3 regions of the Pseudomonas sp. 5Vm1k genome follow, and region 3 is predicted to be linked to each of the others. Evidence: predicted binding sites of a transcription regulator. Region 3 holds the regulator's gene; each other region holds the start of a gene.

Region 1 (3,224 bases), on a different contig from region 3:
GCGGGGCGCGAGAGCGGCGGATTATCCATGGATGTGTGGCCAGGGGAAACGAGCGGCCACAAAAAAGGCCTCCCGAAGGAGGCCTCTTTTTGTCACGCCGCGTGCTGCCGGCGCTACCGGATCAGCAGCTGTAGTACAGCTCATATTCCAGTGGGTGTACGAAGGTGCGGACCTTGATTTCTTCTTCGCTTTTCAGAGCGATGTAAGCGTCGATGAAGTCGTCGGAGAACACGCCGCCTTTGGTCAGGAACGCGCGACCTTTGTCCAGCTCTTCCAGGGCTTCTTTCAGGCTGCCGCAAACTTGTGGGATCTCTTTCGCCTCTTCAGGCGGCAGGTCATACAGGTTTTTGTCAGCTGCGTCGCCAGGGTGGATCTTGTTCTGGATGCCGTCCAGGCCAGCCATCAACAGTGCAGCGAAGCCCAGGTACGGGTTAGCTGCTGGATCCGGGAAGCGGGCTTCGATACGGCGAGCGCGAGGGCTGGACACGTAAGGAATACGGATCGAAGCGGAACGGTTGCGCGCCGAGTAGGCCAGCATTACCGGAGCTTCGAAACCTGGGACCAGACGCTTGTAGGAGTTGGTCGACGGGTTGGTGAAGCCGTTCAGGGCCTTACCGTGCTTGATGATACCGCCGATGAAGTACAGGGCAGTGTCGGACAGGCCGGCATAACCTTCGCCAGCGAAGGTGTTCTTGCCATCTTTGGCGATGGACAAGTGAACGTGCATACCCGAACCGTTATCGCCGTACAGAGGCTTAGGCATGAAGGTCGCGGTGCGGCCGTATGCATCAGCAACGTTGTGTACGCAGTATTTCAGGGTCTGAACTTCGTCAGCCTTGGCGACCAGGGTGTTGAACTTCACACCGATTTCGTTCTGGCCAGCAGTTGCCACTTCGTGGTGGTGAACTTCGATGGTCAGGCCCATTTCTTCCATGGCGTTGCACATGGAGGTACGGATTTCGTGGTCATGGTCGAATGGCGGAACCGGGAAGTAGCCACCTTTGACGCCTGGACGGTGGCCGCGGTTGCCGCCTTCCACGTCCTGGTCGGACATCCACGAACCTTGTTCGGAGTAGATTTTGAACATCGAGCCGGAGATGTCGGACTTGAACTTCACTTGATCGAAGATGAAGAACTCAGGCTCCGGACCAACAAATACGGTGTCGCCGATACCGGTCGACTTCAGGTATTCCTCGGCACGCTTGGCGATCGCACGTGGGTCACGGTCGTAGCCTTGCATGGTCGAAGGCTCGATCACGTCGCAAACCAGGATCAGGGTCGGCTCTTCGGTGAACGGGTCGAGGACGGCAGTGCTGTCGTCCGGCATCAGGATCATGTCGGAGGCTTCGATGCCTTTCCAGCCAGCAATGGAGGAACCGTCGAACATTTTGCCTTCTTCGAAGAAAGCGTCATCCAGCGCGTCGCGAGCCGGCATGGTCACGTGGTGCTGAGTGCCTTTGGTGTCCGTGAAGCGCAGATCAATCCACTTGACGTCATGATCTTTGATGAGTTGAACCGACTTCGACATAGTGTCCTCCGGGTGGCTTCGGGCTTAGTAGTGGATGCCCTTAGAATGTGGGTGATGCCGGCGCGAATACTCTGCCAAGGCAACCTGCCTCACAAGGGAGCAAATTGCATGCCAGTGCCCCACCATGGGTTTTTTGCCCCAATATCACGCTTATAGAGGTGCATTGCGCCGCAAAGCTGAAATAACTGCCCCGTAATGTAGCGTCTATTTCAACAAATGACCTGTTTTGGTGCGCGCAAAACCTTCTGCACATTAACTGGTTAAACCTTGAGCAATTTCCGCTATAATCCGCGCCCCCCTTTTTCGGCTGGCCCAGCGCGCGCTGTTTTCATGAAACTAATCGTAAAAGTCTTCCCCGAGATCACCATCAAGAGCCGCCCGGTACGGATGCGTTTCATCCGCCAATTGGCCAAGAACATCCGTGCCGTGCTCCGCGATCTGGACCCGGCTGTGGTGGTGAACGGTGTGTGGGACAACCTCGAGCTGGAAACCCGCGTCACTGAGCCCCGGGCCCTGAAGGAGATGACCGAGCGCCTGAGCTGCATGCCGGGCATCGCGCATTTTCTGCAGGTCGATGAATACCCGTTGGGTGACTTCGACGACATCGTTGCCAAGTGCAAGCAGCACTACGGTGATGCACTGGCCGGGAAGATCTTTTCGGTGCGTTGCAAGCGCGGCGGGCATCACACTTTCTCGTCCATGGACGTGGAAAAATACGTCGGCAGTCAGCTGCGTCGTCAGTGCGGCGCCGCCGGGATTTCCCTGAAAGAGCCGGAAATCGAAGTTCGCATCGAAATTCGCGACCAACGGTTGTATGTGATCCACAGCCAGCACAACAGCATCGGCGGTTATCCGCTGGGAGCGCTGGAACAGACGCTCGTGCTGATGTCCGGCGGCTTTGACTCGACAGTCGCCGCCTACCAAATCATGCGCCGTGGCCTGATGAGCCATTTCTGCTTCTTTAATCTGGGCGGTCGGGCCCATGAACTGGGCGTCATGGAAGTCGCGCACTTCATCTGGAAGAAGTACGGCAGCTCCCAACGCGTGTTATTTGTCAGTGTGCCGTTCGAGGAAGTACTGGGAGAAATTCTCGGGAAAGTCGATAACAGTCATATGGGCGTAGTTTTGAAGCGTATGATGTTGCGCGCTGCATCGAAGATTGCCGATCGGCTGGACATCGATGCGCTGGTCACCGGTGAGGCGATCTCCCAGGTGTCGAGCCAGACATTGCCGAACCTGTCGTTGATCGACTGTGTGACCGAGAAGCTGGTCTTGCGCCCGCTGATCGCCAGTCACAAGCAGGACATCATCGACCTGGCCACCGAAATCGGTACTGCCGACTTCGCCAAGCACATGCCGGAATACTGCGGGGTCATCTCGGTGAACCCCAAGACCCACGCCAAGCGCAACCGCGTGGAGTACGAAGAACAACAGTTCGACATGGCAGTCCTCGAGCGTGCGCTCGAGAACGCCAAACTGGTGCCGATCGATCGCGTGATCGACGAATTGGGCCAGGACTTGCAGATCGAAGAAGTCAGCGACGCTCTGGCGGGCCAGATCATCATCGACATCCGTCACCCGGATGCCGCTGAAGACGAGCCGCTGGAACTGGCTGGCATTGAGGTACAGACGATGCCGTTTTATGCATTGAACGCTCGTTTCAAGGAACTGGACCCTACTCGCCAGTACCTGCTGT
Region 2 (3,224 bases), on a different contig from region 3:
GAGCATCTGCGCAGTTTGATGTTGGTCGGGGTCGAGTTTGCGGACGGCGCGTTCGTCGAGGAACAGGCGCAGGAGTCGGCCCTGGTCACGGGCGCTGAACCAGGGTTGGTTCTCGAGGAGGAGGGCGTGGAGGTAGAGTTTGTGGCGGGTGAAGACGTGTGGAATTAGATATGTGTCATCGCTATTCATTGATACAGCTCCTTTTGCTAAAGAGGCTGCCGTCAATCGTCGCCAAACAATTGGGTGGCAGCTGTACGCGGGTTGGCGAACCGGAGCAAAAGGAACCCGGCAGACCCGAAGGTCTCCCACGCACAGCCGCCATGATTCGATGTGGCGGAGGTGAACCCGCCGTCGATGGTCGTCGTACGCCTTAAGCTTCCAGGTCGCCAAACCCAGTGCTGAACATTCAGCAGAAGGTGAGCTTAGGAGTCTGGATTTCACGGCGCTATCGGACGGCGGTGGTGATCTTTGTAGGACGTTGCCGAGATGTTTGCAGGGCTGAGGATCAAAAGATCGCAGCCTTCGGCAGCTCCTACAGGGGGGTGGTCTTTACAGTGTGGGAGGGCTGGTTTACCGAGGCGACTCATTCGCGGGCAAGCCTTGCTCCTACAGGGGAACGCATCTTTAGCTGGGTTACTCGGTCGGCGGGTTGAGCTTTGCTTCCAGCTCCGCGACCTTCGCCTCAAGGCTTTCCAAGCGTGCTCGAGTGCGGGCGAGTACGACCATCTGGCTATCAAACTCTTCCCGGCTTACCAGATCCAGTTTGCTGAAGCCGCTCTGCAGCAAAGCCTTGAACTGGCTTTCGATTTCGCTTTTCGGCAGCGGGGTTTCGCCGCTGAAGAGGCGGGAGGCGGTGCCGCTCAGGGCGTCGAGGAAGTCTTTGGGCGCGAGCATGGGAAAGGTCCTGGAAACAATGGCGGGCAGTGTATCACGCAGTGTCTATAGTCAAATCCGACGGCTGCGATGCACGCTTTTCGCGCAGGCGGACGGACGGCAACGCACTGTTGTTGTGCGTAATGTCATCGGCAGATGTGGGAAGTGGCTTGCAGCAGCGGCCAAAGGATTGAATTCAGTAGGTTTTGGCGAGATGGCAAGCTTTCTGCTTAGTCGCTAGTGACCCATGCACTGATGCAGTCGCTGTGACGAATGCAGTGCGCCACGCGGAACGGGGAAGTTTCGCACGGAGTGGTTAGCTGGCGTCGGACGGGCAGGTTGGGCCGACGATGCGTTACAAAGCCAGGCACTGCGCTTAGACTTGAGTCGGGTTTGTTTTCCTGGGGCAAGTCCACCAATTCGGGAGAGAGTTTTCATGAAGCTAGTCACTGCCATCATCAAGCCGTTCAAACTGGACGATGTACGCGAGTCGTTGTCCGAGATCGGCGTGCAGGGCATTACCGTTACTGAGGTCAAAGGCTTCGGTCGGCAGAAGGGTCACACCGAGCTGTATCGCGGCGCGGAGTACGTGGTCGATTTTCTGCCCAAGGTGAAGATTGATGTCGCCATTGACGACAAGGATCTTGACCGGGTTATCGAGGCGATAACCAAGGCAGCCAACACCGGCAAGATCGGTGACGGCAAGATCTTCGTGGTCAATCTGGAACAGGCGATTCGCATCCGTACCGGCGAAACCGATACCGACGCAATCTAAGCCGCCACAAACCCAACGCCCCAGGAGAAAACAATATGACTCTGCGTAAATTCGCAGGGCTAGGAGCCCTGTTGTCCATCGTAATGCCCGGCCTGGCTTTGGCGGCAGATCCGGTGGCGCCTCCAGTCCTCAATTCCGGCGATACCGCCTGGATGTTGACCTCGACTGCCCTTGTGCTGTTCATGACCATTCCTGGCCTCGCGCTGTTCTACGGCGGCATGGTTCGGTCCAAAAACATTCTTTCCGTGATGATGCAGTGCTTCGCCATTACCGGTCTGATCACCATCCTGTGGTTCATTTATGGCTACAGCATGGCGTTCGATACCACGGGGATGGAAGCCAACGTCGTCAACCTCAACTCCTTTGTCGGCAGCTTTGCCAAGGCCTTCCTCGCAGGCATCACGCCTGCCAGCATTACTGGCCCGGCGGCGCTGTTCCCTGAGGCAGTGTTTGTTACCTATCAGATGACCTTTGCGATCATCACCCCGGCGCTGATCGTCGGTGCGTTCGCAGAGCGGATGAAGTTCTCCGCGATGCTGGTGTTCATGGGCGTCTGGTTCACCCTGGTTTACGCGCCAATCGCGCACATGGTCTGGAGCGGTCCGGGTTCGCTGTTGGGCGACTGGGGCGTGCTCGACTTCGCGGGCGGCACCGTGGTTCACATCAACGCCGGTGTGGCGGGTCTGATTGCCTGCCTGGTGCTGGGCAAGCGTAAAGGCTTCCCGACCACCCCGATGGCTCCGCACAACCTCGGTTACACCCTGATGGGCGCGGCGATGCTGTGGGTTGGCTGGTTTGGCTTCAACGCCGGTTCCGCTGCTGCGGCCAACGGCACTGCCGGTATGGCGATGCTGGTCACCCAGATCGCAACCGCTGCCGCTGCACTGGGCTGGATGTTCGCCGAGTGGATCACTCACGGCAAACCAAGTGCACTGGGTATCGCGTCTGGTGTGGTCGCCGGTCTGGTCGCCATTACACCGGCTGCTGGCACCGTGGGCCCGATGGGCTCGCTGATCATCGGTCTGGCGGCAGGCGTGGTGTGCTTCTTCTGCGCCACCACCCTGAAACGCAAACTCGGCTATGACGACTCCCTGGACGCCTTCGGCGTGCACGGTATCGGCGGTATCCTCGGCGCAATCCTCACTGGTGTGTTCGCTGCTCCGTCCCTGGGTGGCTTCGGCACCGTCACCGACATCGCCGCACAAGTCTGGATTCAAACCAAAGGCGTGGGCTTCACGGTGATCTACACCGCGATCGTCACCTTCATCATCCTCAAGGTCCTGGACGCCGTCATGGGTCTGCGTGCCACCGACGAAGAAGAAGCGGTTGGCCTCGATCTGGCACAACACAACGAACGCGGCTACAACTTGTAAGACGCGCACGAAAAAAACTTGCCCGGCTTGCCGGGCATTTTTTTGTCCGGGATTTGTCATTAAGGAGGTAGCTGAAAGGTTTTTTCCTACGGCTTATGTCGTGTTTACGGCGAGCGTTTTTCTGAGGCGAAAAACTTACAGCAATGCAGGAATATTAGGGCCTTTGTTTTTTCCCAGAGCGCGCTAGAATGCGCCCCGAACGT
Region 3 (3,224 bases):
TGGCAATTTGCTCGAGGGCTTTCTTTTTACTGCCGCCCGGCACGTTCACGAGGGAACGGCCGGGGGTCAGGATGTTTTCAAGTCGGATCATGGGTTGGGAGTGTTAACGACCGGTCGCGCCCTGGAGGAGGCTCTGGGTCTTTTCCTTATGCTTTTTGAGTTGTTTATCCAGCTTGTCGGTCAGTGAGTCGATCGCTGCGTACATATCGGTATGTTCCGCGTTGGCGACCACTTCACTGCCGGGAATATGCAGGGTGGCTTCGATTTTCTGCTTCAGCTTCTCGACCGTCATCGTCACCTGTACGTTGGTGATCTTGTCGAAATGCCGCTCTAATCGTTCGAGTTTTTCGCCGATGTAGGCGCGCAGGGGTTCGGTCACTTCCAGTTGGTGTCCACTGATGTTGACTTGCATACAGCTTCTCCTTCGTTGCCAGTGCATAAAGCGGCAGGTAAAGGTACCTGCCACTGGAACGCTGTGCTGTGGCTTACATCAACCGCTTGCGTTCGCTCGAAGGCGCGATCCCTAAGGACTCGCGGTACTTGGCGACGGTGCGGCGAGCCACCTGAATGCCTTGTGCCTCCAGTAAACCAGCGATCTTGCTGTCACTCAACGGCTTTTTCTGATTTTCCGCGGCAACCAGTTTTTTGATGATCGCGCGAATCGCTGTGGACGAGCATTCACCGCCTTCAGAGGTGCTGACATGACTGGAGAAAAAGTATTTCAGCTCATATATGCCCCGAGGGGTATGCATGAACTTTTGGGTGGTCACCCGTGAAATCGTCGATTCGTGCATGCCCACCGCTTCGGCGATGTCATGCAGGACCAGCGGTTTCATGGCTTCGTCGCCGTACTCCAGGAAGCCGCGCTGATGCTCGACGATCTGGGTGGCTACTTTCATCAGGGTTTCGTTGCGGCTTTGCAGGCTCTTGATGAACCAGCGGGCTTCCTGCAACTGATTGCGCATGAAGGTGTTGTCGGCGCTGGTGTCGGCGCGGCGTACGAAGCCGGCGTACTGGGCATTGACCCGCAGTCTTGGCACCGACTCCTGGTTCAACTCCACCAGCCAGCGCTCGTTGTCCTTGCGCACGATCACGTCGGGAACGACGTATTCGGCTTCGCTGGACTCGATCTGCGAGCCCGGACGTGGGTTCAGGCTCTGGACCAGCTCGATCACCTGGCGCAGTTCATCTTCCTTGAGCTTCATGCGGCGCATCAACTGGCTGTAGTCGCGACTGCCGAGCAGGTCGATGTAATCGCTGACCAGGCGCTTGGCCTCGGCCAGCCAAGGGGTCTTGGCGGGCAGTTGGCGCAATTGCAGCAACAGGCATTCGCCCAGGTTGCGGGCACCGATGCCGGCTGGTTCGAATTGCTGGATGCGGTGCAGGACGGCTTCAATTTCGTCGAGTTCGATGTCCAGTTCCGGATCGAAGGCTTCGAGGATTTCCTCGAGGGTTTCGTCCAGGTAGCCCTGATTGTTGATGCAATCGATCAGGGTCACGGCGATCAGGCGATCGGTGTCGGACATCGGTGCCAGGTTCAGTTGCCAGAGCAGGTGGCTTTGCAGGCTTTCACCGGCCGATGTACGGGTGGTGAAATCCCACTCGTCGTCATCGTTGCTCGGCAAGCTGCTGGCGCTGGTCTGGTAAACGTCTTCCCACGCGGTGTCGACGGGCAGTTCGTTGGGAATGCGCTCGTTCCAGTCGCCTTCCTCGAGGTTATCCACCGTCGGGGCGGTTTCCTGGTAGGAGGGTTCCGAAACATCGGCGTTGGGTTGCTGTTCGGCTTTGTCGGCCAAGGGGTCGGCGTTATCGAAGTCGTCGCCTTCTTCCTGGCGTTCGAGCATCGGATTGGACTCCAGGGCCTCCTGGATTTCCTGTTGCAGGTCCAGGGTCGACAATTGGAGCAGGCGGATGGCCTGTTGCAGCTGAGGTGTCATCGTCAGCTGCTGGCCCATTCTCAAGACTAGCGATGGTTTCATGGCAGGGGCTTAACACCTTATTCGCCGGCGCACATGCGCCATCCACTACAGGGGCGCCGGAGCGCCAAACTTAAGCAAATTATATGCCCGAAACCACAGCGTTTGCCTAGAGCGCTGTAACAATAAAAACCTATAAAGCTTTATTGACAGGTTGCCCTTGGCTGACGCTGAACATCTTTGGAGCGTCGCGTTTGCCTAGAGCGCTGTAACAATAAAAACCTATAAAGCTTTATTGACAGGTTGCCCTCGCTGAAAGCTGAACATCTTTGAAGCGTCGCGTTTGCCTAGAGCGCCGTAACAATAAAAACCTATTGAGTTTTTATCGAGACAAGCGCTCGGTTGGCCAGCCAGGCACCTCAGTGCTTACAGGCGGAACTCATGGCCCAGATACACTTCCTTGACCAGTTCGTTGGCCAGGATGGTGGCAGAGTCACCTTCGGCGATCAGTTGGCCGTCGTTGACGATGTAGGCGGTTTCGCAGATATCCAGGGTTTCACGGACGTTGTGGTCAGTGATCAACACGCCAATGCCCTTGGCCTTGAGGTGATGGATGATCTGCTTGATGTCGCCTACCGAAATCGGGTCTACACCGGCGAAAGGTTCGTCGAGCAGGATGAATTTCGGGTTGGTGGCCAGTGCGCGGGCGATTTCCACCCGGCGGCGTTCGCCACCGGACAGGCTCATGCCGAGGTTGTCGCGAATATGGCTGATGTGGAATTCCTGCAGCAGGCTTTCCAGCTCTTTGCGGCGACCGGCCTTGTCGAGTTCCTTGCGGGTCTCGAGGATGGCCATGATGTTGTCAGCCACCGACAGTTTTCGGAAGATCGACGCTTCTTGCGGAAGATAGCCGATACCGGCCTTTGCACGACCGTGCATCGGCTGGTGGCTGACGTCCAGGTCGTCGATCAGGACGCGACCCTGATCGGCCTGTACCAGGCCGACGATCATGTAGAAGCAGGTGGTCTTGCCGGCGCCGTTCGGGCCCAGCAGGCCGACGATCTGACCGCTGTCGATGGACAGGCTGACATCACGTACGACCTGGCGGCTCTTGTAGCTCTTGGCCAGATGCTGAGCTTTCAGGGTTGCCATTAATTGGCCTTTTTCTGGTCGGTTTTCGGCTTCGGCTGGATCACCATGTCGATGCGCGGACGCGCCTCGGTAACCTTGTTACCCGTGGCACGGCCGGCGCTTGCCAGCTTCTTGACCGTGTCGTAGACGATTTTCTCGCCCTGGGTGGTGTTGTTG

Evidence for each region. The regulator sigma-54, encoded in region 3, starts transcription at its own class of promoters, with help from an activator protein. The targets are predictions, from matches to a motif close to ANTGGCATNNANNTTGCTNT.
Region 1: a site for sigma-54 is predicted at 1,625-1,644, ahead of glnA (glutamate--ammonia ligase). Genes of this name have one in related genera too.
Region 2: a site for sigma-54 is predicted at 1,087-1,106, ahead of glnK (P-II family nitrogen regulator). Genes of this name have one in related genera too.

What each region holds. Positions count from the first base shown of each region.
Region 1 is NZ_JBSPCZ010000029.1:19,173-22,396, reverse strand. It holds gene glnA (glutamate--ammonia ligase) at 122-1,528, opposite strand; gene thiI (tRNA uracil 4-sulfurtransferase ThiI) at 1,859-3,224, shown strand, end outside.
Region 2 is NZ_JBSPCZ010000001.1:447,997-451,220, reverse strand. It holds gene ACWIKB_RS02055 (BRO-N domain-containing protein) at 1-189, opposite strand, end outside; gene ACWIKB_RS02050 (accessory factor UbiK family protein) at 634-894, opposite strand; gene glnK (P-II family nitrogen regulator) at 1,310-1,648, shown strand; gene ACWIKB_RS02040 (ammonium transporter) at 1,684-3,021, shown strand.
Region 3 is NZ_JBSPCZ010000022.1:39,189-42,412, forward strand. It holds gene ptsN (PTS IIA-like nitrogen regulatory protein PtsN) at 1-91, opposite strand, end outside; gene hpf (ribosome hibernation-promoting factor, HPF/YfiA family) at 104-412, opposite strand; gene ACWIKB_RS29060 (RNA polymerase factor sigma-54) at 486-1,979, opposite strand; gene lptB (LPS export ABC transporter ATP-binding protein) at 2,343-3,068, opposite strand; gene lptA (lipopolysaccharide transport periplasmic protein LptA) at 3,068-3,224, opposite strand, start outside.